DNA from 3 places in the uncultured Rummeliibacillus sp. genome. Region 1 is predicted to be linked to each of the others. Evidence: riboswitches for the same ligand, from Rfam matches in the RefSeq annotation. Region 1 holds a riboswitch; each other region holds the start of a gene.

Region 1 (10,456 bases):
CATATCGAAGCGCATAAATGCATGCAATTATAAAGCGTTTTATCATATTTACTAACCCCTGTTATTTTTCCAGATGATTGTAACTATTATTTAACACTCTAATATATTTGTCTTGCTATGTAAAAAGTGTTTAGTTCAAAATAAAAACTTCTAAATATAAATAGGCCATCTTCAATTAGATAGCCCTTTATTAAAGCTTTTCTTTTCTAGTAACTCTTCTATCAAAATTAGTCTTCATCGCTTTCACTAGTTGATACCAAAAATATAACTACGCTTAATACAAAAAATATAAAGGGCTTCATAGCAACTTCAATACCTTGTCCTACCTTTAAATGTGTAGTAATCGCACCGACCATTACAACAGCCAATGCTCCACTTGAAATAGGAACAAAACCTTTTTTCATAAAACCAATTAATAACCCTATACCAGATGTTACTTCAATTGCTCCTATACAATACATAATAGTCTTTCCATAGCCATACACCTCAGTGAAATTCTCTACATGCATAGGATGAGCGGTTAGTTTTAAATAACCAAAATACATAAAAGCAATTGAAAGTAAGAACTGAATCAACGCAACAAGAGATTTCTTTAAAATAGCAACTCCTCCTCTATCACAAATTTTCTATACTACTATTTATAGTATCGATGGATAGAGATTAGAAGTAGAACTTCTTAAAAACATAGATTTGAAAAAATAAAAGCACACTAACTGATTAAGTTAGCATGCTATTACTATTCAGTATAGATTAAGCCGCTTTTGTTCGAGGCTTATTAATCTTTTTAAATCTAGGACTCTTCCATAATTCTGCCCATTTTTTAATAGCAAGAATTACGACGATCAGGCCAAGAGCTAACATAATAACCGATAAAATACCATTTAACGGTTTATACCCAGTAGCTGCACTATTCCAGTAGACATTTTTGATCATCCAGAATCCTGCATAGTTTACTGTTACATATAAGTAAGCTAAAGGAACTAAACAAGTTAGTGCATACCAACGTTTATCGGCAATTTTTAAGACAACGGTTGTTCCGATTACAAGACCAATAGATGCCATTAGTTGGTTTGATACACCGAATAGGACCCAAATCGAACTAATATCGCCTGAATACAATAAATACCCCCATATGAAACAAGCTAGAGCACTAGCAAAAATTGAGCCTGGTAACCAATCTACACGTTTTAAAGGCTTATACACATCGCCAAAGAAATCTTGGATTAAATAACGAGCTACACGAGTACCTGCATCAATTGCAGTTAAGATAAATACTGCTTCGAACATTATGACAAATTGATAGAAATAAGCTGCTAAATCATAGAACCAAGGAATCTTAGCAAAAATATAGCTCATCCCGACAGCTAACGTAACTGCACCACCTGTTCTACCTTCTAAATCCATACCAATTTCTTGTGACAGTTCAGGTAAATGCACTGTTTGCATACCTAATGTTTTAAACACTTCTGGTGTTGAGTTAATCGCAAAATAATCACCAGGCATTAAAGCAGTTGCTGCGATTAACGCCATAATGCCTACCAAACATTCTACAAGCATAGCGCCAAAACCGACGGCTCTAATATCTTCCCATTTATTAATCATTTTAGGTGTTGTACCTGATCCAACAAATGCATGGAAACCAGAAATTGCCCCACACGCAATTGTAATGGAAACAAATGGCCACACTGGGCCTGCGATAACAGGTCCTCCACCATGGATAAAGTCCGTAACAGCTGGGAATTGAATCATCGGATTTACAAAGAATACACCGATGATTAATGCAATAAATACACCAATTTTCATGAAACTACTTAAATAATCACGAGGCGCTAATAGCAACCATACTGGAAGTGCTGCAGCAAAAAACGCATAAACAGGTAAAATAATTGCGAGCGTTTTCATATCAAAGTTTAAGAATTCGCCTAGGGCTGTATCCTTAATATAAGGTCCCATAAATACACCAATCATTAATAAAATAAAGCCTATTATTGAAGTAGCCACTAAATTTCCTGTCTTCTTATAGGCAATACCAACAAGCATAGCAATTGGAATCGTAATCCCTACAGCAAATGTTCCCCAAGGATTATGGACAAGTGCATTTAATACAACCATTGATAAACCTGCCATTGTAATTGTGATAATAAATAGCATGGCTAAACCTGTACAAAAACCTGCTACAGGACCAAGTTCCTCTTTAGCCACTTCCGATAAAGATTTCCCCTTTTTCTTCATCGAAGCAAACAATACTACTGCATCATGGACAGCTCCACCTATTACTGCCCCTATTAATAACCAAAGCAATCCTGGCAGATAACCAAACTGTGCAGCTAAAATAGGGCCTACTAGCGGACCTGCGGCAGCAATTGCAGCAAAATGATGTCCAAATGTTACCCATTTGTTTGTTGGAACATAGTCTTTACCATCTTCCAATTCATGCGCAGGTGTTGGTTCTGATTCGTTGATTTTTAAAACCTTATTCGTAAAAAAGTATCCATAAAGACGATAAGCAATTACTAAAATACAAATTGAACCAATAACAACTGAAACCGCATTCATTTCCCTCATCCCCCTTAAACTAAAAACATTAATTTATATAGCATTCCAATTATTTGAAAATATAGAATACTTAGAATGAAACTATTATATAACAGTTATATATGATAAATAAAGGATTATTTAAATACTCTATCAAAATTACATTTCTAAAATTAAATATCCTAAAAAGGAATTTATATTCCATATGACACAAAATTCTTTGAAAAAACTAATTTATTTTAATCTCCTCTTCAAAGTAGTATAAAGGTATTAATTTATCTTAATTATAATCACATTTTCCTATACAATAATTATTTTTACCCATAAAAATAATAGGAGTTTTGACCGATAAACAAGATATGGTTTAAATAAAGATTTTAAGAAAGGAGCTATTATACTTGAATTGGAAAAAGAATATTTATGTAATTTGTTTGTTACTTATCATTGTCCCTAATGGGTTATTACTTGCTAATGCTCTAACTTATGGATTTCATTTGTTGATCTTACTTTCAATGGTTTCTTCGATTGCAATCTCCTTGCTTCTTTTCTTTAGAATAAGAGATATTGTAACAACAGAAAAAGAAACTATTATTGAATCCATTGATACACAATCAGAGTTATCGGCAGCAATTGAAACAATAACTACAGATTCTTCTTCAAAGGAAAAGGTAGCCACAGATGAATTTAGAGATAAATTCAAAAAACTAAGTACATTAACAGAAAAGATTATGGATGGTGCAAACATTCAATCACAAAATGTAGAAAAAAGCACCGAATTAATGATTAGTATTTCAGATGGTATAGAACAAATTGCAACAAGTACAGAAGCAGTTGCAAGCACTTCGCAATCAACAAATGAGGCTACCACAAAAGGATTTGAATCACTTGATATCGTTCTAAACCAAATGAATGCCATTAATGAATCTGTTGAAAACGTATCAAATGTTCTTACGGATTTATCAAAATTCTCTAATGATATTGGAAAAATTGTTAATACGATAACAGATATCTCTAGTCAAACTAATCTATTAGCATTAAATGCAGCCATTGAAGCAGCTCGAGCAGGTGAGCACGGACATGGATTTGCCATTGTAGCAGATGAAGTTCGCAAATTGTCAGAAGAAGTGAAATATTCTTCCAATCAGATAATAGATATCGTTTCATCTATTCAGATGAATGTTGGAAAATCTGTGGACTTGATCGAAGAAGGTAGAGAAAAAGTAAAATATGGCGTGCAAGGTGCAAATGATATTAAGCATACCTTTAGCACTATTCAAAGTGAAATTGTGGAAGTATCAAATCAAATCACCGATGTTTCAGCAGCAATCCAACAACTAGCTGCAGGGTCTGAAGAAATTACTAAAACTGTAGATTTCACAAAAAAGGTTCAGCTGAGCGGTGGAAATATGATAGAAGAACTCCATTCGACTATTCAAGAATATTTAACTAAAAAGGATAATATCGATTAGTTTGTTTCGCTTTTCAAATTAGATTGTTATTTAGGGGGATTTCACTATGAATAATAAGTTCTTTATAGAGAAAGCATTAAAGTCTAAATTTTATCAAAAAAAATTAGATAGTATAGATTTAGAAAACTGGAATAGCATTCCCTTTACCACTAAGAGTGATTTAAGAAATGTAAGTCCACAAGACGTCCTTGGTGTTAACCAACGAGACATCTCTACATATCACGAAACGAGTGGAACTACTGGAACACCAACACCAAGTTGGTTCAGTCATAATGATGTAAAACAAGAGGCAGATGTATTAATACGTTCGGATCTCAAGTTAACCGAAAATGATCTTATTTTAAACCGATTTCCGTTCGCAGTAGCATTACCAGCTTTTATCTTGTACTGGGCAGCAAATAAAGTCAAAGCAGGACATATTGGGGTCGACCAATGGAGTAAAGCAACTCCCCTTAAAAGAGTAATCGAAATAATAAATAGAACTTCGCCCTCTATTTTAGCATTGGGCCCAACTGAAGCAGTAAAACTTTATCAAACCGGAAAACAAATGGGGCAACAATATCCTATTCAAGGTTTAAGAGCACTTGTTTTAGGTGGAGAAGTAGTTTCTCCTGCCAGAAAAAAATACATTGAAAAATTATGGGGTATTCCAGTCTATTTATTGTTCGGTAGTACAGAAACAGGGGGATTATTTGTAACTTGCCAAAATGGACATTATCACATTAACCATCCTCAAGTAAAAGTTGAAGTTGTAGATGATAATGGAGATCTAGTACAACCAAACACAATTGGTAATTGCGTACTATCTTCTGGTAGAGAAGGTATGCCTCTTCTTCGATATTATAATAATGATCTAGTAGAAATTCGTAAAGCAAACAACTGTAGTTGTGGCGATAAAAACGATATTCTTGTTCATTATGGTCGTAAGGATGACGCAATAACAATTAATACAAAAGAGATAAAATTGTACGACATTCAAGAAGCAGTATACTCTCTTAGTCAAGTTCCATTTATGTGGAAAATGAGGATTGAAAATGGTTCAATTGTTTTTATTTCACAATATTTAATAGAAATCGATAGTAAATCAATACAAAAAGAACTATCTACTTTACTTGGAGTTAATGTTTCTATCGAATTACAAGATATTATACCAATTGAAACATTAACTGAGAAACCGGCATTTGGTAAATACTCCTACATTGAATATTGATCATAAACTTTGTGTTACTCACTGATTATTCTAATAAAGGTAACTTATCTTCCAATTTCAGACGATAAGTTACCTTTTTTTATTAAAATTATTTAGAGAATGATTTAAATGATTCTATAGTTTCATTTATGTTTTTACTATTGCAAATTGCCGATATAACAGCAACACCATCGGCTCCAGCTTGTATAACTTGTGATGCATTTTGTTCAGTTATACCACCAATTGCAACAATCGGAAACTCTGGATACAGGGTTCTTGCATGATGTAGAAAACTTACACCTGAAGGTTTTTTGGCATCTGATTTTGACTTTGTTTCAAATATTGGACCAATCCCTACATAATCCGCACCACCATTTACAGCATTGTTCATTTCTTGTTCTGTATGAACGGATACACCAACAATCTTACCCTTGAATTTTGTTCGAATTACTTCTAGTGCAGTATCATCCTGTCCTACATGAACACCATCTGCGTCAATCTTCAATGCTAGTTCCACGTCATCATTGATGATAAAAGGTACATTGTATTCTTTACAAAGAGTTTGACAAGCTATTGCAAAATCTTCTAGCTCAATACCTTTTAATGCATTCTTCCCTTTCTCTCTCAATTGAAAAAAAGTTATTCCTGCCTTTAATGATTCCTCTAGAACTCTAAGTGGAGCACGGTTACAGTTTGTTGTTCCCATGATAAAATAGGTAGCTAAATCAGTTCGATTCAACGATTTTCACCTCACAAACCCCTTGTGCAATTTTATAAGAAAAATGATTGGTAGGACCATGACCATGACCAATATTTAAAGGGTTCTGAATTGCTAATTGTACAAATTTCTTTGCCTCGATAATAACTTCACGTAAATTTAACCCTTGTCCTAAGAATGCCGCTATTGCAGATGAAAAAGTGCACCCTGTTCCATGTGTTTGTCTAGTTTCAATTCGCTTTGTTTGCATAGAAAATGTTGTACCATCACGAAAGTACACTCTATCGATTGCAGCTTCTCCCTCTAAATGTCCACCCTTCATCACAACACATGAAACGCCCATATCCAATATAATATCGGCTGCCTTTTTAATATCTGTGGGTGTTCCAATTGTAATTCCACTGATTACTTCTGCTTCAGGAATATTGGGCGTTAAAACAGTAGCAAGTGGAAGTAATTTGTTTTTCAATGCTTCAACGGCATCTAATTGAAGAAGAGATGCTCCTCCTTTGGCAATCATTACTGGGTCAACCACGAGACGAATATCTTTATCTTTTAAACTTTCAGCAACAACTTCTATAATTTCAGCAGAAAACAACATACCTGTTTTAACTGTCTTTACTGGTAGATCCTTCATCACACTATCAATTTGTTGTTTAACAAAAACAGATGATGTAGGGAAAATACCTTCTACCCCCAATGTATTTTGAGCAGTTAAAGCAGTAATAGCAGATGTGCCGAAAACACCTAGTTCTTGAAAGGTTTTTAAGTCAGCTTGAATACCAGCACCACCACTACTATCAGAACCTGCTATGGTCATTACAATATCCATCATTGATCACCTCTAGATATATCGTGTAATCCATTAATCACTTCTATTTGAAAAGATCCTAGTAAATTCGCAGATGCAGCACGTTCTGCAACTACCTTATAATCTTTTAACACATCATGAAGAATTGTCATCTTATCTCCCTCTACTGCTAAAGCAGCCGCACAAATGGAACTAAGTAAGCATCCTGTTCCTGTCACTTGTGTCATCAATAGATGACCACCTGTAACACTTCTCACTTCTTCACCATCTGTTAATATATCTGAAGGTCCTGTTATAATAACTAAACAGTGATATCGACTCGCTACTTGTTTTGCCACTTGTTCAATATCAATTTCCCCTTCACCACTGTCTACACCTTTCGCATGCCACTCTACACCTGCAATTGTTGCTAATTCCCCAGCATTACAGCGGATTAAATCGACTTGCACTGCTACCAATAAATCTTGAACGGTTTGTTTTCGATATGCCGTGGCACCAACACCAACAGGATCAAGTACAACAGGTATCTGTCTACTATTTGCCTTACGCCCTGCAAGTATCATTGCTTTCCTAGTACGATTGTTAATCGTTCCAATATTAAGCAATAACGCAGATGCATTGGATACCATTTCTTCTACCTCTGACGATTCATCTGCCATAACCGGTGAAGCACCAATTGCTAGCAACCCATTAGCAGTAAAATTTGCTACTACATAATTCGTCATGCAGTGAATAAGAGGATTAGTCATTCGAATTTTAGATAAACTCATAGCTAGTCACTTCACCTTTCCAATCTTCAAATGTCCAAGGCATCTCCCAGAACTTCCATTCATAATAACAGCTTTTTTTAAAATGCGATTTTAATCGTGCTACTTTTTCAGGTTGCTCTTCTGCAAAGCGATTCATCATCGACTTTTGCAATTCAATTTTTTCTTTATAATCTGGGGAACTGTACATAGCAATCCATTCTTCATACAATTTGACACCGGGTTTCGCATTTTTATACTTTTCTCCGATTTCTTGATACAGCCAAGGACACGGCAACATTGCTGCGAATGCTTCTGCAACATCACCATTATGGGCTGCATTATACATATGACTTACATAATTATATGCAGCTGGAGCAGGTTCAAATTCTTCTAATTCTTTTTCTGTACACCCGAGCTCTTGAAAAACTGTTCGATGTAATTCAAGCTCAGCTGCATTGATAAAACTGGCTGTTTCTAGGAAATAGTTAATATCTTCATTCGCCGTTGCTTTTGATGCGGCAATAGCCAGTACTTTTGTGTAATTTTTTAAATAATAAGCATCCTGCATCATATAAAATTTGAATTTTCCAATTGGCAGCGTCCCATTAACCAATCCTTTTACAAACGGATGCTCAAAACTTCCTTCCCAATACAAATTTGTTTCTTTTCTCACTTCTTCACAAAATGTCATTCTAAGTCCTCCTTAGTAGTTGGACGTAGACGCAAAAAAGTCTCCATGAATGGACATAGAGACTTAAAGTGTTACGTTGCTCCCTACGTCAGTATTAACTGTCAGGTTCCAAGGGTCAGGTTTTACCTTCTCAACACAAAAGTGTCCCCCCGCACATAAATATTTGTTTTGGGTACAAAAAAACTCTCCAAATTATGGAGAGCTACTGTACAAAATTTCTTTGAATGTACTTTGCTCCCTACGTCAGTGTTAACTGCCAGGTTCCAAGGGTCAGGTTTTACCTTCTCAACACAAAAGTGTCCCCCTGCAAATATTTAAGTTACTTTTATCGTAGCATTTATGAATTAGCTACTCAAGGATAAATTTACCTACTCTTACTATTCCATTTTGGAATCAATACTTCCTTTATCAATCATATCTCTACTTTCAAATTCTCTGTTAAGCTCATTAAAAGGAGATGGTCAAATGAGTGAATGGAATGCAGTTTTATATGATCAAAAGCACAATTTTATTTCAAAATTTGGCGGAGGTTTAGTCGAATTGCTAGCACCACAGAGAGGTGAAAATATCTTAGATTTAGGCTGTGGTACAGGAGATTTAGCTAACAAAATTGCAAATCAAGGAGCCTTAGTACATGGCATCGATGCATCAGAAACAATGATTCATCAAGCACAAACAAAATATCCACAATTACAATTTTCTGTAAATGATGCTACGCAAATTAACGTACATCATCAATTTGATGCGGTATTCTCTAATGCCGTATTACATTGGATCAAACAACCTGAAATCGTTGTACAAAATGTTTATGATGCTTTAAAGTCAAATGGCCGTTTTGTTGCTGAAATGGGTGGGAAAGGAAATATCTCTTCAATTGTAAATGCGATTAAACAAAGTATGACTGAATTGGGTTATGCGTATATTGAAGATTACTTTCCTTGGTACTTTCCTACAGCTGAGGAATATAGTAAATTATTAGAACGGGCAGGCTTCCAAGTGAAGATGATGACATTATACGAACGCCCAACCCAGCTTATTGGAGATGAAGGGATCAGAAATTGGTTGCAAATGTTTAGTAATAATATTTTTCAACATTTATCTAATACTCAAAAACAGAATGTTATTCAATTATGCGAAGAAATTTTAAAGCCTCAGTTATATAAAGAACATACTTGGATTGCTGATTATTGGAGGCTCCGGTTTGTTGCAGTTAAATAGACAAAGGAAAGGCATTTCAATTAATGTGGAATGCCTTTTATATTGAACTTCAACAGTTTATAGAATCTGTTAATGCACTATAAATAGCTTTGCTACTTTCTAAAAAAGCTTGAATATCACTAGATATGTATTTAGAAATAAAATAAGTTTGCGAAGTAATCTGCTGAAATAAGTTTAAGGATTGAATCCTTAGTATGCCTTCTTCTCCTTCTTTTTGCACAACACTTTGTGGTAAAAATGCAATTCCCAGTCCCTGCTTAACAAAATTTTTTATAACTTCAGTTTGATTAACTTGCATACTTTTATGTGAAGGAAATTTACCTGTAAGCACATGCTGAATGTCTTCCCAGTATGGTGCATATTCATGGGTTAAAATGGTCTCATTTTTCAATAATTCAGTTGCCTCTACTTCACTTTTAGAGGGTGAACTCACTAATTGAATAGCTTCATCTGCAATCATTTCAATCTGCAATTCTCGTATAGGTATTATTTTAGATAGACCGACATCTACTACACCACGGTAAACAGCTTCTCCTATCTGATTGGAATTTAATAGTTCAAGCGAAATCTGAATATGTGGTTTATTGGCATTAAAATGCTCGATAATCTTTGGTAATGTTGAGTTAGCAATCTGCGGGGCTGCACCAACTGTTAGATGAGACGTATAACCATCTAAAAAAGCTTGTGTACTCCTTAGCGTTTCATCAAGCATGTCAACTAATTTTTGTGCTTTGACGTAGAAATGGGCACCAGCCATATTTAAACGTACTATTTTACCTTTTCGTTCAAATAACGGTGTATTTAGTTCTTTCTCCAAATGATGAATGTGTTTTGTCACAGTAGATTGTGTTAAAAAACGTTTTTCAGCAGTTTCCCCGAAATTTTCTGTTTTGGCTGCCACTAAAAATGTTCTTAACCATTCTGTATTCATGCGCAACCTCCCATCAACTGTATTCAAACAAGTGTTTTTTGAAGCTTTATTTCATCTCTAATTGGAATACCATCATATCCTATCAACGGTATCTCCGGTTTGTATGTTCTTGCTTTTTCTACTGCGTTTGGCAAGACTTGAGTTA
Region 2 (10,456 bases), on a different contig from region 1:
ATAAACAATGCTAATAATAATGTTAGTAAATCGGAATATGGTAGCAACCATGACTCTGGGATTTCACCTGGTTCTTTTTTACGCTTCTTAGATTTCCTTGCCAAGGCCGCTCGCCCCGCTTTCACCCATAATTTGTTTGCGTTCTTCTTTTGTTAAGTACGAAGCAAGCTTTTGTTCGATTACGCGAGGAGCCTCCCCTTCTAAAACTGAAAGAATTCCTTCAATCATCATCATCTTTTGACGTGCTTCTATACTTGATTTACGTCTAAGTTTATTTGCAAATGGATGCCATAATACATACCCAGTGAAAATCCCTAATAGTGTTGCGATAAAGGCTGCTGAAATGGCATGTCCTAATGCATCGATATCATTCATATTTTTTAAAGCTGCGATTAAACCAACTACCGCACCTAGTACCCCTAACGTAGGGGCATATGTACCTGCTTGCGTGAAAATTTGCGCTCCTGCTGTATGGCGTTCTTCCATTGCTTCTACTTCTTCAGTCAATACATCGCGAATATAATCTGCATTTTGTCCATCTATCGCTAAAGTTAGACCATTCTTTAAGAAGGGATCATCAATTTCAGAAACTTTCCCCTCTAATGCTAATAGCCCTTCACGACGTGCTAAATCCGCCCAGCTAGAAAATAATTTAATAATTTCAACATCACTTACTAGCTTTTGCTCTGTAAATAAAATCTTGAATAATTTTGGAACTTTCTTCAATTCACTTTTAGGAAATGCAATAGTTACAGCTGCGATTGTTCCTAAAATAATGATTAAAATAGCCGCTGGGTTAAGCAAATTATCAGGGGTTACACCTTTTAAGGTCATCCCAACGAATACTGCGATTAACCCCAGTATTAGACCAACAATCGATGATAAATCCATTTTAGTACCCTCCATAGTGTCATTCTTGTTATTATTTCGGTTATTTTTCTGCAATGTTAATAATTCAATATCGAACAACATAAGATATTTGATGAAAACATAATAGTGATATGTAATAGTTATCGACTAGAAGCAATACAATCTATTTTATCCAGTTTATTTAAATACGTGTTATAATAATAATGTTCTATAATTCTAAAAGAGTTTTATAGAATTTTTAATTTCTCTTTATCTTCGAATCATGTATAATTATTATTAATGAATAATTCCATATATAGGGAGGGTTATCGATAATGGCTTCATTTATCGCTACAGTTGTTGGATTCTTTGGTATACTTTTGGTATCAGGTGCGATGTTTGTCCACTATTTAAGAGAAGGCCTAGATTCTTCATCTGCTAATATCGTAGATCCAAAACCAAAAACTAAATTTTAGTATAAAAAAGCTACTTGCTAGTCGCAAGTAGCTTTTTTACATTTTTCTAACAATTTATTGACGAATTTATAACATTTAAGGTTTATCGCACTATATAATTTCTAAAATCCGTATATTAATGTCACCTTTCTATTTACACTCCTATGAAATGATTGTTATATACCATAAAATAACATGCTATTTAAAAGAAATATATTTTATACTAATGTAACCTAAGGTATTTTGAGGAGGAATTTTACGTATGTTTTCGACAACAGCAGTTGGAATCGATTTAGGCACAGCCAATACGTTAGTATATACAAAAAATAAAGGTATTATTTTAAATGAACCATCCGTTGTAGCTTATAATATTAATACAAATGAAATTGTTGCAACCGGTAAAGAAGCAAAAGAAATGGTAGGGAAAACACCCCAAAGTATTCGAGCAATCCGTCCTCTTAAAGATGGCGTAATTGCAGATTTTGATATGACCGCTGCCATGATTAAATCTATGATGGAAAAAGTGGCAAAGAAAATGGGATCTTCCTTACGTAAACCAAATGTTGTCGTTTGTACACCATCTGGCGCTACTTCTGTTGAACGACTAGCAATTCAAGACGTCGTGAAACAATGTGGAGCCAAAGAAGTTCACCTAATAGAGGAACCCGTTGCTGCAGCAATTGGTGCAGAATTACCAGTTAGTGATCCAATTGCAAGTGTGATTGTTGATATTGGTGGGGGTACAACAGAAGTTGGTATTATTTCATTTGGTGGGATTGTTACATCTAATACCATGAAACTTGGTGGCGACCATATGAATGAAGAGATTATTCAATTCGCCCGCAAAGAGTTTAATGTTTTAATAGGAGAACCAACAGCAGAAAAAATCAAACAAGAAATTGGGTATGCATTAATAGAACACCCTTCTGAAATAATTGAAGTATGTGGTCGCGATATCGTAACAGGTCTTCCAAAAACTATTGCAGTATCATCATTGCAAATTCAAAATTGTTTAAAAGAAAATCTATTATCTATTTTAGAGTTAATCAGTAGATCTTTAGAAAGTTGTCCCCCAGAATTATCTGGTGATATCGTAGATCGCGGTATTGTTCTAACTGGCGGAGGTTCTCTATTAAAAGGAATGGCTGAATGGCTTTCTAAAAAATTAGATGTTCCCGTTCATTTAGCTCCTGAACCATTAGAATCCGTTGTAATAGGAACAGGAAAAGCATTAGATACGATTCATTTATTAAAAAAATAAAATTTTCAGTATTTCCTTTTTCTAAGTAGTTATTTTACAATTAGAAAGAGGAGGAGATACAGTTATGTCTATTTTAAACGAAGTCATTACATTCAATAAATCGTTCGTAGAAGAAAAACGATATGAACCTTATATTACTAGTAAATATCCTGATAAACATTTTGTTATTCTAACTTGTATGGATACACGGCTTGTCGAATTATTGCCAAAAGCGATGAATCTTCGCAATGGTGATGTTAAGATAATTAAAAGTGCTGGTGCAACACTCAATCATCCGTTTGGCGGTATTATGCGAAGCTTGCTTGTTGCAATATATGAACTTCAAGCAGATGAAGTTTTTGTAATCGGGCATTATGACTGTGGTATGAGTGCAGTAAACCCAGATAAAATGCTTCAAAAGATGATAGATCGTGGAATTACACAAGATACACTCGATTTGCTTACTTATTCAGGTGTCGATTTAAAACAATGGTTACATGGGTTTGAGGATGTACAAGAAAATGTTCAACATAGCGTTGAAATGATAAAAAACCATCCATTAGTATTGGACTCAATCCCCGTTCACGGTTTAGTCATTGATCCTAAGACGGGTAAATTAGATATAATTGTAGACGGCTCAAAGATATAAAAAACAGCGGTTTCCTTATGAGGAAATCGCTGTTTTTGTATTTATCTCATCACTATAAATATTATTTAAGAAATACATCATACAGTAAAAGCACAAGTTTTTAATAATTCGACAGATTTCCCGGGAAATCTTCAATATCATTTATATTACATTCCATTGAATAATCTATGGAATTTGGTCCTCCATCTCCGCCAAGCGGCCTTACCCTTTCAATAGTCCTCTTCCATTAGTGCATATAAATAATGGTCTTGCCATTTCCCATTAATATAAAGTAGTTTACGCAATAACCCTTCCCTTAAATAACCTGCTTTTTCTAATACGCGGACAGATGCTACATTTTTGGGAGAAACATATGCCTCCAATCGATGAATACAAAGATCTTCAAATGCAAATTTTGAAACAAGTGAAAGTGCTTCGGATACAATCCCTTTTCCCGTATGTGCCTCATCCATTGAATAGCCTACAAAAGCACTGGAGAAAGGGAGACGTCTAATCGAATATATAGAAATATGCCCTATTATCTCCGTACTCTCAGAAGCGAAAATACCAAAACTATATTCCCGATTCGCGCGCATTTGCCTTATAGACTCTTGAATTTTCTTTATTTGGACTTTTTCAGTGTAGTATTCAGGTGGATGTAATGGCTCATGGATTGACCAGTAATGCATATTACGTGCAACCATTTGAGTATATGGTGTTACATCCGCTAACTCTAAAGTACGCAAATAACAACGTTGTCCCTCTAAAAATACCATACAGTATTATCCATCCTTTTCGATATATTGAAGATATCATTTGAATATTGTAAAAGGTCGTTTAACAAGAGATTCAGAATTCCATACTTAAACACTGAAGTAAATATAAAATTCATGCATAAAATTAAGTGACAAAGTCTCTTTCAACTAGAACCAAAATAAATTTTTCTTTTACTATTTTGTTTATCTATGATAAAACTATGTAAACTTAAATATTATACTTCTTTAGTTAAAGATTCTGTAGGATCTGTAACTTGCAAGCCCTGACGTTCGCATTCTTTTTTTACATGTTTTATCGTCTCTTTAAGAACTTGTATACGTGCGTATTTTTTATCATTGCCCTCGATTAAAATCCAAGGTGCATTCTTTTGATCTGTTTTATCGAACATATCATTAGCAGCCTCAATATATAAAGGCCATTTATCTCGATTACGCCAATCTTCATCCGTAAGCTTCCACTTTTTATAAGGATCTTCTTGACGCTCTTTAAATCTATTTAACTGTTCTTCATTTGATACTTGTATCCAGAATTTCAATACAATGTAATGATCATCTGTTAACAATTTTTCGAATTGATTGATTTCTTCATAAGCACGTCCCCATTCGTCTTTTGAAGCAAATCCTTCAATTCTTTCAACAAGTACTCGTCCATACCACGTACGATCGAAAATACCTATCTGTCCTCTTGCAGGAAGTCGTTTCCAAAATCGATGAAGATGATTATACTTTAACTCTTCTTGAGTAGGAGCAGCTATAGGATGTACTATATATCCCCTTGGATCTAAGCGCTGTGTTAATCTCTTAATAGCGCCGCCCTTCCCTGCTGCATCCATCCCTTCAAAACCTATTATCAATCCAATATTATGCTTAAATAGGAATTGTTGAATGTTCAGCATTTCAAATTGGAGCTTTTTTAGTTCTTTCTTATAGGAGATTTTATCGTCTAGCTTTTTATTTAAATCCAGCTTTTCAATATGTGTAGTCACTTTATCCACTCCTTTTTATATCTTTATAATATTTTACCGCAATGTTCACTAAAATGGTATTTGTTGTTACACTAAAACGATTGTATACTATAGAGTGACTAATTATTTATGGAATTTGATGTACATCATATCAATTATTAGATTGTTTCACTAATCTAATCAGAAAGGAGAGATTGTATTGGGCAGACTATTGATCGTAACCATTATATATTTGGCCATGGTTACATTTAGCATAGCTGCTAACATTATTCCACTTAATGGCCATACAACAAGTGAGATCTCCAATAGCTATACTGTCCTATTTAGTCCTGCAGGGTACGTTAATATTATTCGGGTATTTATCTATATTATTTTGACCTATTGGATTTATCTTTTGTGGAAAAATCGTCGTACCGAATACCATATAACATTTATGCAAACTGTTTATTTTGTCACGAGTTCGGTACTTAATATTTTATGGATTTACTTATGGCATTATGAATATTTTACCTGGTCAGTTATCATTATTATTTTAATGTTATTATCCTTGATAGGTTTGTATTTTACCTATCCCGTTTGGAATCGGTCATGGGTAGGACGCTTACCCATTTCTATATACCTTGCATGGGAAAGTATTGTCACTTTTATGAACATCGCTTTCCTGTTTACCCATAATCATTGGAGCTTCTTAGATTTAAGCGAACCTTTATGGGCAGTAATTATGCTTACATTTGGAGCAGCAATTGCATTACATGTCAGATTTCATTATGAAGATATCCTTTTCCCTATTATTTATATTTGGACTTTTATTGGAATTGCATTTAAGAATGGTTTTGAAGAATTACTTGTTACAACTGCTGCTCTTTTCTTGAGTGGTGTACTTGTTGTAGGAATTATTTTTATCAAAAAACAAAAGCCCTCTGAATAAATTCAGAGAGCTTGAATAAGTGGCTTAATGGTTTCAAACTTTTAAGCTGCTTTTTATTTTAACTTTTTCTAGTCAATTTTTGTTGTAATAATTGGTTCGCCTTTTGTAACAATGATTGTATGTTCAAGTTGAGCGACTAAAGATTTATCTGGTGTAATAAAAGTCCAGCCATCACCAGCTTCTACAATATGCTCAGCTTTTTGTGAGATAAATGGTTCTACTGCTAATACCATTCCTTCTTTAAGAATTGTACGATCCCAAGCATCAAAGTAATTTAACACATATTGTGGTTCTTCATGTAGAGAGTGTCCAACACCATGTCCAGTTAAATTCATAATAACTGATAACCCATTATCATGAGCTTCTCGTTCTACTGCTTTACCAATTTGGCTTAAACGAGAACCAGCTTTAACCTTTTTCATAGCACGATCAAATGCACTTTGTGCTACATCACAAATTTTTTGAACTTCTGGTTTTTCAACATCTCCAACGATAAATGAAATACCTGTATCTGCATAATAACCGTTAACATGGCCTGACACATCAATATTAATCAAGTCACCGGCTTTAAGTTTATGATGGTTTGGAATACCATGTGCTACTTGTTCGTTAACACTAATACAAGTGTAACCTGGGAAATCATATTCTGCTTTTGGTCCTGAAACAGCACCTTTTTCTTCGAATAATTTACCAGCTAAATCGTCTAATTCTTTTGTTGTAACACCTGGTTTTGTTGCAGCTTTCATCGCTTCACGAATTTCAGCCATCGCACGGCCTGCTTTCATCAAAGCATCTATTTCTTCTTTCGTTTTTGCAATCATTTGTAACGATCCCTTCTCATTTTATCTACATTTAACTATACCACAATTTAAGAAATGCGGTTTTAGAAAACACCCTGACGTTCTAAACTTATAGCTATCATATTATAGATACAGTAAAAGTTTACTTATACATACAAATCTCCTTAACATCATAAAAATGAAAAAAATTTATCAAATAAAATAACCTAGTTCCTATTAATATAGAAAACTAGGCCAATTGCTTTTTATTAAGCGTCTATTCTTTTTATCTCTTATGCTCTAATAATTTTGGTGCTGTAGTAAAGAGAAGAGATGCTACAATGATTGTTAATATAATGGCAGGTATCATATACGACCCATTATAAATAATTGAGTATAAATACACGTTTTGTTTTCCTGCATATTCAGCAAAGAATACAATTCCTGCCACCGTGTGTGCAATATAGCGTAATAACCCACCTATAAAAGTGCCAAGTGTAATATACGCCACCACTTGCTTTTTCTTTCCTTCCTTACTAGCCTTAAGTAATTGACGTCGGACGATTCCGGCTAAACCTACAACTGTAAACGCAAAGAAATAATCGATAAAGCCTTGTAATGGGGTTAAAATATAACCTCCCATTATTACTTGTAATGTTCCTATTAGGAAACCCGTTACAAGCCCTGGTACTGTTCCCCAACGAAAAGCCATCAACACAATTGGTACCATCACAAGACTAATAGAGCCTCCCTGAGCCCACAATCTAAATGAAAGCTGATCTAAAACTAAACCAATTGCTGCAAAAATCGCAATTTCAATCATCATTAATAATTTCTTATTGTTCAATTTTCATCCTCCTTAGTTCAGATGCAGATCACATAAGTCTAAAGCTTATTCTGGTATTGCCAGAATTAGATATTCACCATAAAAAAAACGACGTCAGGATAGTCCTGACATCGAATAAGTCGGTTTTCTATCCACATTCCTACGCAAGCATTAACTTACAGGTTCAAAGGGTTAGAACTTCGGGTTCACTCTCAGCCGTCCTTTACGGCTCCCCTTGTGGTCGATACATCATTAAATTTTTTTGAACATATTTATTGTACTTAACTTAAGTTGGAAATTCAATAGAGAATAATTCTTTGTCTATTGTAAAACATATGAATCTTTTATCCGCTTTTATACGTAGGATATATATGAATGTTTGAATGGAGGTGATGAATGTGAATAATAATCGTGTATTATCATCGCTTTGTTATTTTAGTGTCTTTTTTGCAGGATTTATTTTACCATTAATCGTGTTCTTTGTAGCAACTGAACCTGAAGTTAAAAGACATGCAAAACGTGCTTTCTTCTCTCACCTATTGTTAATCATACCTACTATTATCGGCGTTATTATCTTCATAGCTGTTATCATAAACTTTGGTTTTGAATCGACTAGTTATGAGTCAATTGGTTTAAATTCAAATGGTTTGTCATACTCATCAAGTGGTGATACATTTATCATGATTGCATGGCTAATATTTATTGTCTTTGAAGTCATTTTATCCCTTGCAGTGTTTATATGGAATATTGTTCAAGGTATAAAAGTTCTTAAAGCTTAGATATTATCTATATGAGGATTTATCATGTCGAAATACAGAAGATCCAAAGAATGGAGTGCTTATTATGCAAGTAAGAAAAGTTGTAAAAGCTGCTATAAAAATCGCACCAATCGTTTATCCAATCATCATAAAAGCCATTGACGCTAGAAAGAAGAAAAACCCTTTTAAAAAATAATGATCATTCCACAATGTATTACTAGAGATAAAAAACCCTTCAATAAATAAGCCATACGTACTTATAGGCTTTCGTTGAAGGGTTTTTATCTTGTTCAGCAATGCAGTTTAGAATGCCCAACTTCCTTTTCTAAAGATAGGCTCTACAGTTCCATCAGGTAGAACACCATCAATATCCATCTCTCCACTACCTACCATGAAGTCCTCATGCGTAATAGAAGTATTGATACCTTTTTCTTCAAGTTGTTCTTTTGAAAGTGCACTTCCACCCTCATAACATGTTGGATAAGCTTCACCTATCGCTAAGTGGTTTGATGCGTTTTCATCAAATAATGTATTGTAATATAGAATGTTCGATGCTGAAATTGGTGATTCATGTGGTACAAGTGCTACTTCACCAAGATATTGTGATCCTTCATCAGCTTTTGTTAGTTCTTGAAGAAGTTCAGCACCAACTTTTGCTTCAGTTTTTACAATCTTGCCGTTTTCAAAGGTAATTTTAAACTGATCGATAATATTCCCTTGGAATGCAAGTGGTTTTGTATTTGACACATAGCCATTGACGCCGTATTTCGATGGCATTGTATATACTTCTTCAGTTGGCATATTAGCGACAAATGATGTACCTTCTGGTGTGTAACTTGCTCCTGTGCACCAAATATGCTTATCAGGTAATTCGATTGTTAAATCTGTTCCTGGTGCAGTGTAATGTAATTTTGCATATCGTTTTTTATTTAAAATAGCTGCTCGTTGATCTAAGTTTTTCAAATGTTGTTCCCAATTATCGATTACATTTCCTTTACCGATATGTACTGTTTTAAAAATAGCTTCCCATAGTGCTGGTACTTGTTCTTCTTCTTTTAAATTTGGGAATACCTTTGCAGCCCATTTTTTAGAAGGTACAGCAATAATTGACCAAGCAATTTTATCATTCATAACAGCATCACGATAGTTTTCTAAAGCTTTGCCGGATGCTTTTTGATGCGCAGATAATTTTTCAACTGGAACACCTGTTAAATTATCTGGATCTGCTGCGTCAATCCAAAGTAATGCCCCTTTTCGTTCAATTAGTTCATCACGTTGTTCACTAATCCAACGAGGGAATTTTGCAAACTCAGCATCCGGTGCATTATCGAAAAATTCACGATTTATCACATCATCAGAAAAATTAACAGTTACACGAGCTGCTCCTACTTCGTAAGCTTTTTTAACAACTAACCTTGTAAATTCGACAGTATCTGTAGTTGTATTAATAAGGAGTGTTTGACCTTTTTGAACATTGGCACCCACTTTAACAGTTAACTCAGCAAATTGCTCTAACTTCTCTTCAAATGTCATTAATCAGTTACCTCACTTTTTTTTATTGTTTAGACGGTTCTTTTTGCTAAAAAACTTTTTGTTTTCCTGTTTTTTAAAAGAATTTCCAAATGAGCTACTTTCACTTTTCTTTTTAGAATATGAGCCTGAAGATTTATTATTCCCTCTCTTTTGTTTAGGAGGTTTTACTTCCGCATGTCCTTCGATTAATTGACCATTAGACCAAATTTTTTCAACTGGTTTAATAGATAATTCTCGCATACGTTTATGATAGGCTTGTTCTTCATGATAAGCTAATAATGTAATAACCTCACCGTCAGCTCCAGCACGACCAGTACGTCCTGAACGATGCACATATTGTTCTTTTGTATATGGAACATCCACATGGATAACATGTGTTAACCCTTTAATATCTAAACCACGTGCCGCAATATCTGTTGCAATTAGGACTCGTGCTTCTCCTTTACGGAAACTATCTAATGAGGTTTTTCTTTCTTCCTTCTTCATCTCAGAATGTAGTGCAACGATTGGTGCATTACGGAAATCCAGTTTAGATTTTTTCATTAGTAGTTGATCTAAATTATTTATAAAAGCAAGGGCTCTCACGCCTGATATATGTGAAATTTTACGAAGAAACTCTGTTTTATCTCGTTGTTCAAGCTTTACAAAAGAATGTACTACCTTGCTATCACCTAGTAAGTCTTTTTCAACCTCTACTTGAAGTCTGATTGGATCATGAA
Region 3 (10,456 bases), on a different contig from region 1:
TCTGATTTAACGAATGGTAAAATGATTGTCTTGCCAGATGATTTAGAAGAATATGGGGTTAATCCTGGATCATTTTTGATATCGCGAGCTTTAAGGATGAGTTGTGGCGTTCCGTTTTTCTTCCAACCTGTGAAGATGAGAGTTTCAGGAGGGGAGTCCATCGTTGTAGATGGTGGTGTATTAAGTAATTTTCCAATTTGGTTATTTGATGATGAAAACAAACGGAAAGGTCGGCCAATGCTGGGATTAAAACTAAGTAGCGCAAAGGAACATATGGAACCTCATAAGATTAAGAATGGACTTAATTTATTTGAAGCGCTCTTTAGCACGATGAAGGATGCACATGATGAGCGATATATTTCCAGAGTGCATGAAAAGAGTATTATTTTTATTCCGGTTGAAAAATATAGTGCCACAAAATTTGATTTGAATGAGGAGACAAAACTTCAATTAATGGAGATTGGAAGAAATCGCACACTTCAATTTTTGGAAAGTTGGAAGGATTCACCTTCTTAATGCTAAAAAAATGAATATTCAATATGTTCCATTTTTTCTTGATAACTATCAAAAAATAGTCAATAAATAATAAAATTCTTCCAAAGCTAATATAGCTATATAATCCTTTGAAATTAAGTGGTAATATAAGAACTAAGAACTATAATATATTTCGAAAGGTGATACTAATGAATTATGAAAATGTTTCGTAAACTAACATTTCAACTAGGTACAATCATTGCTGGAATCATAATTGTAATGATGTTAATCACTTCAATTGCAACATATAAAACAGCTTATGATAAGCTTTATGATGCTGCAGGAGTTGAAGCTTATGGTTGTGCAAATATTACTACGGGTTTATTGAATTCTATTGATATTGACAATGCATTGTCAGGAGATCAAGCGGCAAAGGATAAAATCAGTGACCAAATCAAGTGGACTGTAAATCATAAAGATATTTTTGAAACGCAATATATATTAGATCTTAATGGAAAAATATTAGCATTAGATGAACATCTTAAAGCGAAAGGCTTTTCAACTGGAGACTCATTCCACGTTGATAAGGATGCTATCGAATGTTGCTGAAGATGAAACATTCAACATATTCTCAACCATATACATATGGCGGTTTAAAACGTATTTCTGGATATGCGCCAATTTATAAAGATCATGATCCAAATAAAGAAATCGTAGCTATTAGCGTTATTGATTTTGATGCAAATATTGTTAAAACAAGAACATGGGATGTGGTGAAAAAAGGAATCTTAGTAAGCATTATTCCAATGCTATTAGCTACAATTATCACATTCATGTTAATTCGCAGAAAAACAAATCCTATTTCAAAATTGATAGAGCAAGCTAAACAAATTGCAGAAGGTAATCTTGCAGTCCAAAAAGTAAAAATTAAAAGTAAAGATGAAATAGGCGATTTAGCTAATATACTCAATAAAATGACAAATAATTTACAACAAATGGTTTCGACTATGCAGAAAACATCACATCAGTTAACATCTAATGCAAATTCAACGACGACTTCATTGAACGAAATGAGTAGTGCTGTACAAATTGTTTCTAACAATATAGAAGAAGTGTCTGTGTCTGTTTCTGAGGGCGCTAATCATACAGAAAAAGCAGCTAACATGTTGATGTCACTTGCAAATGATTTCAAAGATATGAAAGAACAAGCTGATGAAACTGTAGAAAAATCTAATAAGACAATGGAAATTGCATTAACTGGGGAAGAAAGAGCAAAAGAAATTAAAGTAGACATGGAACTTATTCAGAAGGGATCAAAAGAAGTAAGTGATACAATTCAAAATTTAGTTGAGTCGGCAAAAAAAATTCAAAACATCACGACTTCTATTTCAGAAATTGCAGATCAAACTAACCTACTAGCTCTGAATGCTTCCATTGAAGCAGCAAGAGCAGGGGAGCACGGTAAAGGATTTGCAGTCGTTGCAGAAGAAGTACGTAAACTCGCAGAACAATCAAATGGAGAAGTTCTAAAGGTAAATAACCTTGTGAAAGATATTATGAATCACATACAACATGTCCTTATATCAGCTGAAGATAATACAAAGTATATTGAAAAAGGATCGGAGACTGTTCAACATACGGTGCATGCACTGAACGATATTTCGATGTCTGTCGCAGAAACAGTAAAAGAAATTACTACAATTTCAGATCTAATGACTGCAGAGACAAGCAAAGCTGACCAAGTTGGAGAATCACTTGATGAATTTACAAATACTATCAAAAACATCGAAAATACTATTATCGATATTTCAGCAGCTGCAGAGCAAACAACAGCAGGGATTGATGACGTATCGCATCGTTCTGAGAAAACAAATAGAATGGCTGTGGAACTAGAAAATAATGTCCAAAACTTTCAATTAAAAGAATAAAAAATAGCACCTCCATTTGTAAGAGTATATTCTAACAAATGAAGGTGCTATACTAATTTGTTTAAACTTTTTTCCCCATAATGATCAAATCTCTTTTTACTCCATCTAACTCAGCAACTTCTGGTAAATGGGCCCATTTTTCAAATTGAAAATCAACAAAAAGATGTAAACTTGCATCATTGTGGGCAAATATAAATCCTAATAAATTTTGAATTTTTAAACTTGGACATGCATCTATTGCATGTTTTAATGTAAGTTTGCCAATTCCTTTTCCTCTAAATTTTTCATCTAGATAAATACTTAACTCCGCAGTTGAATCATATGCAGGTCGTCCATAAAATGATTGGAAACTTATCCATCCACAAATCTCGCCTTCATATTCGACGACCCACAAAGGTCTCTTTGATGGATTATGCTCATTAAACCATGGTGTACGCTCTTCAATCGAAACAGGTTCAGTATCTGCTGTCACCATTCTACTTGCAACAGTTGAGTTATAAATCGCAACTATTGTTGGTAAATCTTCGATGTTTGCATCTCTAAAAGTTACTTTTTCTATCATGAAAATTTCCCCTTACTAAATAAGATGACCTACTAGTTTTTGTAGATTTGAAATAATTGATACACAGTGGAGATTAAAAAGTGAAGCTCCGCTTTAATGTTAATAATTTTAGCACTTTATTTTGATAATATGAATCATAATTTTAAGAGAAGTTAAGTATTCTACGGTTCTGCCGATTGAAGAAGTGTTAGTTAAATAAGAAAAGTAAAAAAGCCATTGTATACAATCGAGAACACAGAAAAAGTGAAAATAATGAATATTTATATTCATATTCTTTTTCGATGAACTTGATAATGTAAGCATGGCTTTTTTGAGTTATTTTCTTTTCTTCCCAATCTCTTTTGATAGATTTTGTTTTTTCTTTTCCTTTTCAAATTCGATTAGCACATTAATCGTTTGCTCGGATATTTTGATAATATCAATAACTGTACCTTTTCGGCCCTTAATCTTAATAGGATCATTGACTAACGGTAATGTTTCTCGTAATTGACTTAAAACAACGGTTTTCTTTTCATAAAAATGAACATTATACATCTTCTACTATCCCCTTATAGAACAATTTATTTTGTTCATTTTATGAAAAGAGGAGAAATATAGAACAATTTTTTAGTAGTTTAGTCAATTTTATAAATACTTTACTTATAATATACTATATGTTCAATATGCCGCTCCAGATGGCGCTTTCCGCGGGCGAGCGTTGAGCCTCCTCGCTTTCCGCAGGAGTCGCCATCTTCCGCTATTAGACAATAATCTAATAGAAATAGCACAAATAATCCCCTCATTCAATTTCCATGTTTTATATCAAAACTTCGAATTATGAAATTGACTCAGTTTAGTAAATTCTATTTTGAAGAGATATGAACTAATATATGATTTTTGTTTAAGATTTTCAATAATCCGTATCCCATTATCGCCCCTGTGAAAGAACTAATTGCAAATGCAGGGACTAAACCAAATAAACTTGCTTTTTGTCCTAAAAGTAATATAGCAATTGGATAAGTGGCTACGGCTCCAATAATACCTGTGCCAATGACTTCTCCTATTCCAGCAAATGCTATTTTTTGGGTTTTCGCAAATAGGAAAGAAGCGAGAAATGCACCAATCATGCTACCTGGATAAGCAAACACAGTTCCAGTTCCAAGTAGTAATCTAAGGGTAGAAGTTATGAAAGCTTGCAATACTGCATACCAGGGTCCCAGAAGTACGGCGGATAATATATTGGCAAAGTGCTGTATAGGAAATACTTTCACAAAGCCTAAAGGAATGTAAATAATATTACTCGATATGGTTGTAATGGCAGCAATAATAGCGGTATAGGTTAGTTTTCTCGAATTGTTCATGGTATTCACCCCTTATTTAGCAATTATATTTTCCATAATTTCTTCAGGTTTCACGTGGCTTTTAATAACGTCCTTTTTATACAGCCACTTTTCAGCTTGTTCCCAACTTTCTTTTTCTTGATAGCCAAATGGTACGCCATCATCCTCCATAAGTGGTAAAAGGATTTCTAAACTTTTGGTTTCAACATCTTTATCTAGTGGGAAACTATCATTTTCGTGATCTAGTAACACTTGAAGACTCTCTTTTGGACTTTGCTTAACAATTTCTTGGCCTTTAGTAACGGCTTTCCAAAATCTCTCGATATCATCTCTTTTATGGTTTAAAGTGTTTTGACCTGTTACGATGACTAATTCATAATTGTCAGGTACACCAAAATCGCTTGTTTTAATGGCTTTCATATCATATCCTTCTTTGTTTAATAAGACATATTCATGATTGATGTAACCGCCAATAATAGCATCCACATGATTAGTTGCAACAGAAGAGATTAAATCCCAACCTACATCTGTCATTTTCACTTTACTAAAATCGCCTCCATCTGCTTCGACCATAGACTTAAGTGTCGCTTCGCTTAATTCACTAGAAGAATAGCCTACATTTTTCCCCTCTAAATCTTTAGGTGAATCAATACCAGAAGATTTTTTCATCATTAAACGGTCGAGTGGATGTCTAACGAGTGATGCAATAGAGACAATCGGGATTCCTTCAGATTTTGATAAAATTGCTTGATTTTGATAGCTGATTGCCAAATCTACTTTTCCCGTAGCTGCAAGTTTCAGAGGATCATTTGTATCTGCAGGCATTTCAATTTTTACATTTAAACCTTCATCTTTGAAATAACCTTTCTCTTTTGCTACATAAATGGCAGAATGGACTGCATTTGGATACCAATCTAGCATGATACTAATATTATCTAGTTTTTTGCCATTTTCTGTGGAAGCTTGATTATTTCCATTACAACCTGTTAAAAATACGATTAAGAAAAGTACAATTGCAATATTCATCCACTTCTTCATGTTTAACATCTCCTATTAATTTAGTTGGCTTTGCTCCATTTATTTGTAACTCTTTTTTCTATCCATGACGCTAATGCAAATAATAGAATACCTACAATGGTTAATACTGTGATAGCTGCAAAGACGCCTTCGGCATTTAAGTTTCCTGACATTCTTCTGCTATAATAGCCTAACCCTTCACTTGCACCGAGCCATTCTCCAATAGTGGCTCCAACAAGGGCAAAAACAATGGCCATTTTAAAGCCTGAGAAAAAGGAAGGCAGTGCCATTGGGATTTGTAACTTTTGAAAAATTTGAAATCGGTTTGCGCCCATCGAACGTAGCATTTCGATATATTCTTTATCACAGGACTTCAAACCGTCATAAGTTCCCACAACAATAGGGAAGAAACAGATTAAGAAAGTGACAGCCACCTTGCTCCAGATGGTATATCCAAACCACAGTACAAAGATTGGGGAAAGTGCAATAATAGGTATCATTTGTGAGATCACCACTGCTGGATAGACAATCTTTTCAATAGTTTTTGAGAAAAACATGATAACTGCAATAAGTATGCCCCCAATGACAGCGATAGAAAATCCAATAAAAAATTCTAACATTGTGGCACTTAAATGCTCGATTAAAAGTGGTTGCCAATTCGCAAAAATCATTGATACAACCCCAGTTGGTGCTGGTATGATAAAACTTGGAACAATTTTAGACCGTACAAGCCATTCAACAATAGCAAGTACAATGATTGAAAATCCGATAAATAAACTATAGGTTTGTAGAAAATTTTTGAGTGCTTTCATTTGCAATTTTCTTCTCCAATTCTTGACGTAGTGTTACGATTTCTTCAGAAAAAAGCATTTCCGATTTTCGTGGACGTGGCAAGGGTATTAAAATTTCTTCTATCCGTTGATCTGGATGTAATAACAAAATCCGATCACTAACAAAAATGGCTTCTTCTAAATCATGTGTGATAAAAACAATCGTTTTGTTTAAATCTTGCCAAATGGATAATAACCAAGATTGCATTTCCTTTTTTGTCAATGCATCAAGGGCTCCAAAGGGTTCGTCGAGTAAAAGCACATCTTTTCCTGTTAATAGGGCACGTAAAAAAGCTACACGTTGTCGCATACCTCCAGAAAGTTGTTTTGGTAGTGCGTGCTCGTATTCACTAAGGCCTACTCTTTGTAACCAAACCCTCGCTTCATCCTTCGATATATGTAAATCCTTTTGAATTTCAGACGCAATTAAAATATTATCGAGAATCGTACGCCAAGGAAGTAGTAAATCCTTTTGTGGCATATAGCCAACATCACCTAAAGAAATCTCTAGATCATCAATGCGGATTTCACCTTCGTCGGGTTGAAGAAGACCCGTCATTAATCTTAAAATGGTACTTTTCCCAGTCCCGCTTCTACCTACAATAGAGATGAATTCTCCCTTTTTTATCTCCATATTCAGTTTTGAAATTACTTGATTTTTTTGTTTGTCCTTGTTGCTATAGCTATAAGAAATATTTTTTAACTTAAGTGTCATTTTTTCTCCCTCCTAAAACAAAATAAAAACTGCTTCCTATAAAGAAAGCAGTTTCGGTAAAACATTAAATAACATGTCTCATAAACTACTTTCCTCCGCTAGTGCAAACTAGATCAGGTTCAAAGGGTACAATCTCAGCCAATTGGCGCCCCTAGTAGAATCAATAATATTTAATTGTTGTTTCGTACAAATAAAAAAACCACTCAATAGGAGAGTGGGTTAAATAACAAGAATCATTACTTATATAACTCACTTCCCTCCGCTAGCGTAAACTAGATCAGGTTCAAAGGGTTTAGAACACCGGTGTTCAGTCTCAGTCCGTCCTCGGACACCCCTAGTGCTATTCAGTTTCCTTATATAGCTTATCACGTACAAAAATTTATGCAAGACTTTTCATTATTAAGATAATCTGGATAAAAAATATAATTTGAGGACATTTTTGACAATTGTAAAGTTTGAAGCATATACTATATTCAAACGGATGTTTGACTGAGGTGGATGATTTGAGTAAAGATGCTCAGAAAACGAATTCAGATAGTTGTGAAGTATTTTGTTACAACGAAGAAAAAGTAACGAAGATAAAACAGCAAATAGAAGAAGTGAATGGTGTTGAATTGCTATTTAAGGCATTAGCCGATTCAACAAGGTTAAAAATTGCATATGCTTTAACTTTAGAAAAGGAATTATGTGTATGCGATGTAGCAAATATCATTGGTTCTTCAACTGCAACTGCTTCGCACCATTTACGATTATTAAGAAATATGGGATTAGCGAAATTTCGAAAACAAGGAAAGCTCGCCTTTTATTCATTAGCAGATGAACACGTACACCAACTAGTATCAATTGCAATGATTCATACAAATGAAGGAAAAGAATAAAGAGGGTGAATAACAAATGGACGAAGGAAAGGCAAAAGTAAAACGTGAACTCATATTAGAAGGATTAGATTGTGCCAACTGTGCTCAAAAAATTGAGAATGGTGTTAAAACAATAGATGGGATTTCAAATTGCTCAGTGAACTTTGTAACAAAGTCACTTTTAATGGAAACAGATGAAAAACAAGTAGAAGATGTTGTAGCTGAAGCAAAGAAGAAAGTCAAAACTCTAGAACCTGATATTACAATACTAGAAAAAAATAATCCGAGTATTATGAGAACTTTATATTTGAATGGATTGGATTGTGCCAATTGTGCAGCGAAGATTGAGACTGAAGTAGGAAAACTTGAAGGAGTCACTCATTCTTCTGTTGACTTTGTAACCAAAAAATTGCAAATTAAAGCTTCAAATCCAGATCAAATGGAAGACTTGGAGAAAAAAGCAACGGAAATTATAAAAAAAATAGAACCAGATGTAAATGTTGTATCCGAGATACATAATAGCGGAAATAAACAACATAATCATGATGATCATGCGAGTAGTACTACGAAAAAAATGGTGACTCGCTTATCCATTGGTGCTATATTGGCTGCAATTGGTATGTTTGCTCCGCTATCCAATATCGGAGAGTTAAGTTTGTTCATCATTGGTTACCTCATTATCGGTGGAGATATCGTACTAAGGGCTGTTAAAAATATTTTTAGAGGGCAAGTTTTCGATGAACATTTTTTAATGACATTAGCAACAATTGGTGCATTTGCAGTTGGGCAGTATCCTGAAGGTGTAGCAGTTATGCTGTTCTATCAAATTGGTGAACTGTTCCAAGGAATCGCTGTTAATCGTTCACGCAAATCGATTAGTGCATTGATGGATATTCGACCTGATTCTGCAAATGTTAAACGTGGGAATAATGTGCTAAAAGTTTCTCCAGAAGATGTAAAAGAAGGAGATATAATCATTATTAAACCTGGTGAAAAAGTGCCTTTAGATGGAGTAATTACTGAAGGTCATTCGATGGTTGATACGTCTGCCTTAACAGGAGAATCTGTACCACGTGAAGTTGAAGTTGGAAATGAAGTACTAAGTGGATTTATCAATAAAAACGGTCTTCTAACAGTAGAAGTGACAAAAGACTTTGGCGAATCAACTGTTTCAAAAATTTTAGAATTAGTTCAAAATGCAAGCAGTCGTAAGGCTCCTACAGAGAACTTTATTACAAAATTTGCCCGCTATTATACACCAGTCGTTGTGATTGTAGCTACTATTCTTGCTATTATTCCACCATTGCTAATAACTGGTGCAACTTTTTCAGATTGGATTTACCGTGCATTAATTTTTTTAGTTATTTCTTGTCCATGTGCACTTGTCGTTTCGATTCCTCTTGGATTCTTTGGAGGAATAGGTGCTGCTTCGAAAAAAGGAGTCCTTGTTAAAGGAAGTAATTATTTAGAAGCGTTAAATGATGTCAAATATGTAGTGATGGACAAAACAGGTACGCTTACAAAAGGTGTGTTTGCGGTGAATAGTATACTTCCGACTTCCACATGGACGAAAGATGAACTATTAGAATTCGCTGCTATTGCCGAAGTATATTCAAACCATCCAATTGCTCAATCTATTCTCGATGCATACGGTAAAAATGTCGATAAACAATTATTAAAAGACTATAAAGAAATCCCGGGACATGGGATTCAAGTTATGATCAATGGAAAAGAAATATTAGTTGGCAATGCAAAATTTATGAAAAAAGAGCAAATTTCATATCCGCAAATAACTGAAGTTGGTACCATTGTTCATGTTGCTATCGACAAAAAATATGCAGGAGCCATTAGTATTTCAGATGAAGTTAAAGAAGATTCCGCGCATGCCATTCGCTTATTAAAAGAACTAGGCATTAAGAAGACAGTTATGCTAACCGGAGATTCTAAAATTGTGGGAGAATCGGTTGGAAAACAACTTGGAATTGATGAAGTATATGCAGAGTTGCTACCTCAACATAAAGTGGAAAAAATTGAAAAAATAGATGTTCAAAAACTACCAAAAGAAAAAATTGCATTTGTTGGTGATGGTATTAATGATACACCTGTATTAGCACGTGCAGATGTTGGTATTGCTATGGGCGGATTAGGATCTGACGCTGCCATCGAAGCAGCAGATATAGTCATCATGACAGACGAGCCATCTAAAATTGCAGAGGCAATTAGCATAGCAAAGAATACTCGCAAAATCGTATGGCAAAACATATGGTTTGCTTTAGGTATCAAAGCTGTTTTTCTTTTATTAGGTGCATTTGGTATTGCTACAATGTGGGAAGCTGTTTTTTCAGATGTTGGTGTAACTTTACTTGCTGTTTTAAATGCAATGAGAGTGTTGCGCGTCAACTAGTGATTACAAATATTTTGAAAGTATAAAGCTGAAAAGAAAATCCAAACTAATACTGTAATTCAAAATAGTATTAGGAGGGTATTATATGCCAGACAAATTAATTCCAAGATCGCATGGTAATTTTGGTAATTCTGAAGAATTTGGGTTAGAATATAATCCGGAAAATAAACAGAACGATAATAAGATTAAAATCACAAAAAAACTTTTCGGATCAAAACAGAAAAAAATAGATAAATCAGAAGAAATAGCACGCCAAAATTTAGAGTAGCTAAATGGGGCAATTAGAATGTGGAATAACATTTTAATTGCCTTTTTTCATTCAAAGACATTCAGATAATAAAATGACACCA

The links. A riboswitch is a leader RNA that binds a small molecule or an ion and turns the genes downstream of it on or off. The one in region 1 is predicted to bind thiamine pyrophosphate.
Region 2: linked by a shared signal. The riboswitch ahead of thiT (energy-coupled thiamine transporter ThiT) and the one ahead of tenA (thiaminase II) in region 1 are both predicted to bind thiamine pyrophosphate.
Region 3: linked by a shared signal. The riboswitch ahead of Q0977_RS07455 (ABC transporter ATP-binding protein) and the one ahead of tenA (thiaminase II) in region 1 are both predicted to bind thiamine pyrophosphate.

Annotation. Positions count from the first base shown of each region.
Region 1 is NZ_CAKQBI010000005.1:119,730-130,185, forward strand. It holds gene Q0977_RS05170 (DoxX family protein) at 228-575, opposite strand; gene cstA (carbon starvation protein CstA) at 751-2,556, opposite strand; gene Q0977_RS05180 (methyl-accepting chemotaxis protein) at 2,934-4,004, shown strand; gene Q0977_RS05185 (phenylacetate--CoA ligase family protein) at 4,051-5,214, shown strand; gene thiE (thiamine phosphate synthase) at 5,303-5,932, opposite strand; gene thiD (bifunctional hydroxymethylpyrimidine kinase/phosphomethylpyrimidine kinase) at 5,919-6,743, opposite strand; gene thiM (hydroxyethylthiazole kinase) at 6,743-7,492, opposite strand; gene tenA (thiaminase II) at 7,479-8,162, opposite strand; TPP riboswitch at 8,226-8,323, opposite strand; TPP riboswitch at 8,381-8,478, opposite strand; gene Q0977_RS05210 (trans-aconitate 2-methyltransferase) at 8,628-9,380, shown strand; gene Q0977_RS05215 (LysR family transcriptional regulator) at 9,430-10,311, opposite strand; gene Q0977_RS05220 (GNAT family N-acetyltransferase) at 10,335-10,456, opposite strand, start outside.
Region 2 is NZ_CAKQBI010000009.1:29,636-40,091, forward strand. It holds gene motB (flagellar motor protein MotB) at 1-104, opposite strand, end outside; gene motA (flagellar motor stator protein MotA) at 88-891, opposite strand; gene Q0977_RS07910 (hypothetical protein) at 1,185-1,325, shown strand; gene mreBH (rod-share determining protein MreBH) at 1,567-2,565, shown strand; gene Q0977_RS07920 (carbonic anhydrase) at 2,630-3,193, shown strand; gene Q0977_RS07925 (GNAT family N-acetyltransferase) at 3,403-3,948, opposite strand; gene Q0977_RS07930 (polyphosphate kinase 2 family protein) at 4,164-4,934, opposite strand; gene Q0977_RS07935 (tryptophan-rich sensory protein) at 5,113-5,841, shown strand; gene map (type I methionyl aminopeptidase) at 5,910-6,662, opposite strand; gene thiT (energy-coupled thiamine transporter ThiT) at 6,907-7,467, opposite strand; TPP riboswitch at 7,587-7,692, opposite strand; gene Q0977_RS07950 (DUF4870 domain-containing protein) at 7,839-8,225, shown strand; gene Q0977_RS07955 (aminopeptidase) at 8,508-9,737, opposite strand; gene Q0977_RS07960 (DEAD/DEAH box helicase) at 9,750-10,456, opposite strand, start outside.
Region 3 is NZ_CAKQBI010000008.1:91,031-101,486, reverse strand. It holds gene Q0977_RS07495 (patatin-like phospholipase family protein) at 1-516, shown strand, start outside; gene Q0977_RS07490 (hypothetical protein) at 691-1,083, shown strand; gene Q0977_RS07485 (methyl-accepting chemotaxis protein) at 1,086-2,402, shown strand; gene Q0977_RS07480 (GNAT family N-acetyltransferase) at 2,464-2,964, opposite strand; gene Q0977_RS07475 (hypothetical protein) at 3,280-3,498, opposite strand; gene thiW (energy coupling factor transporter S component ThiW) at 3,807-4,304, opposite strand; gene Q0977_RS07465 (ABC transporter substrate-binding protein) at 4,317-5,321, opposite strand; gene Q0977_RS07460 (ABC transporter permease) at 5,342-6,112, opposite strand; gene Q0977_RS07455 (ABC transporter ATP-binding protein) at 6,078-6,845, opposite strand; TPP riboswitch at 6,919-7,008, opposite strand; TPP riboswitch at 7,083-7,191, opposite strand; gene Q0977_RS07450 (metalloregulator ArsR/SmtB family transcription factor) at 7,349-7,723, shown strand; gene Q0977_RS07445 (heavy metal translocating P-type ATPase) at 7,740-10,106, shown strand; gene Q0977_RS07440 (hypothetical protein) at 10,192-10,374, shown strand.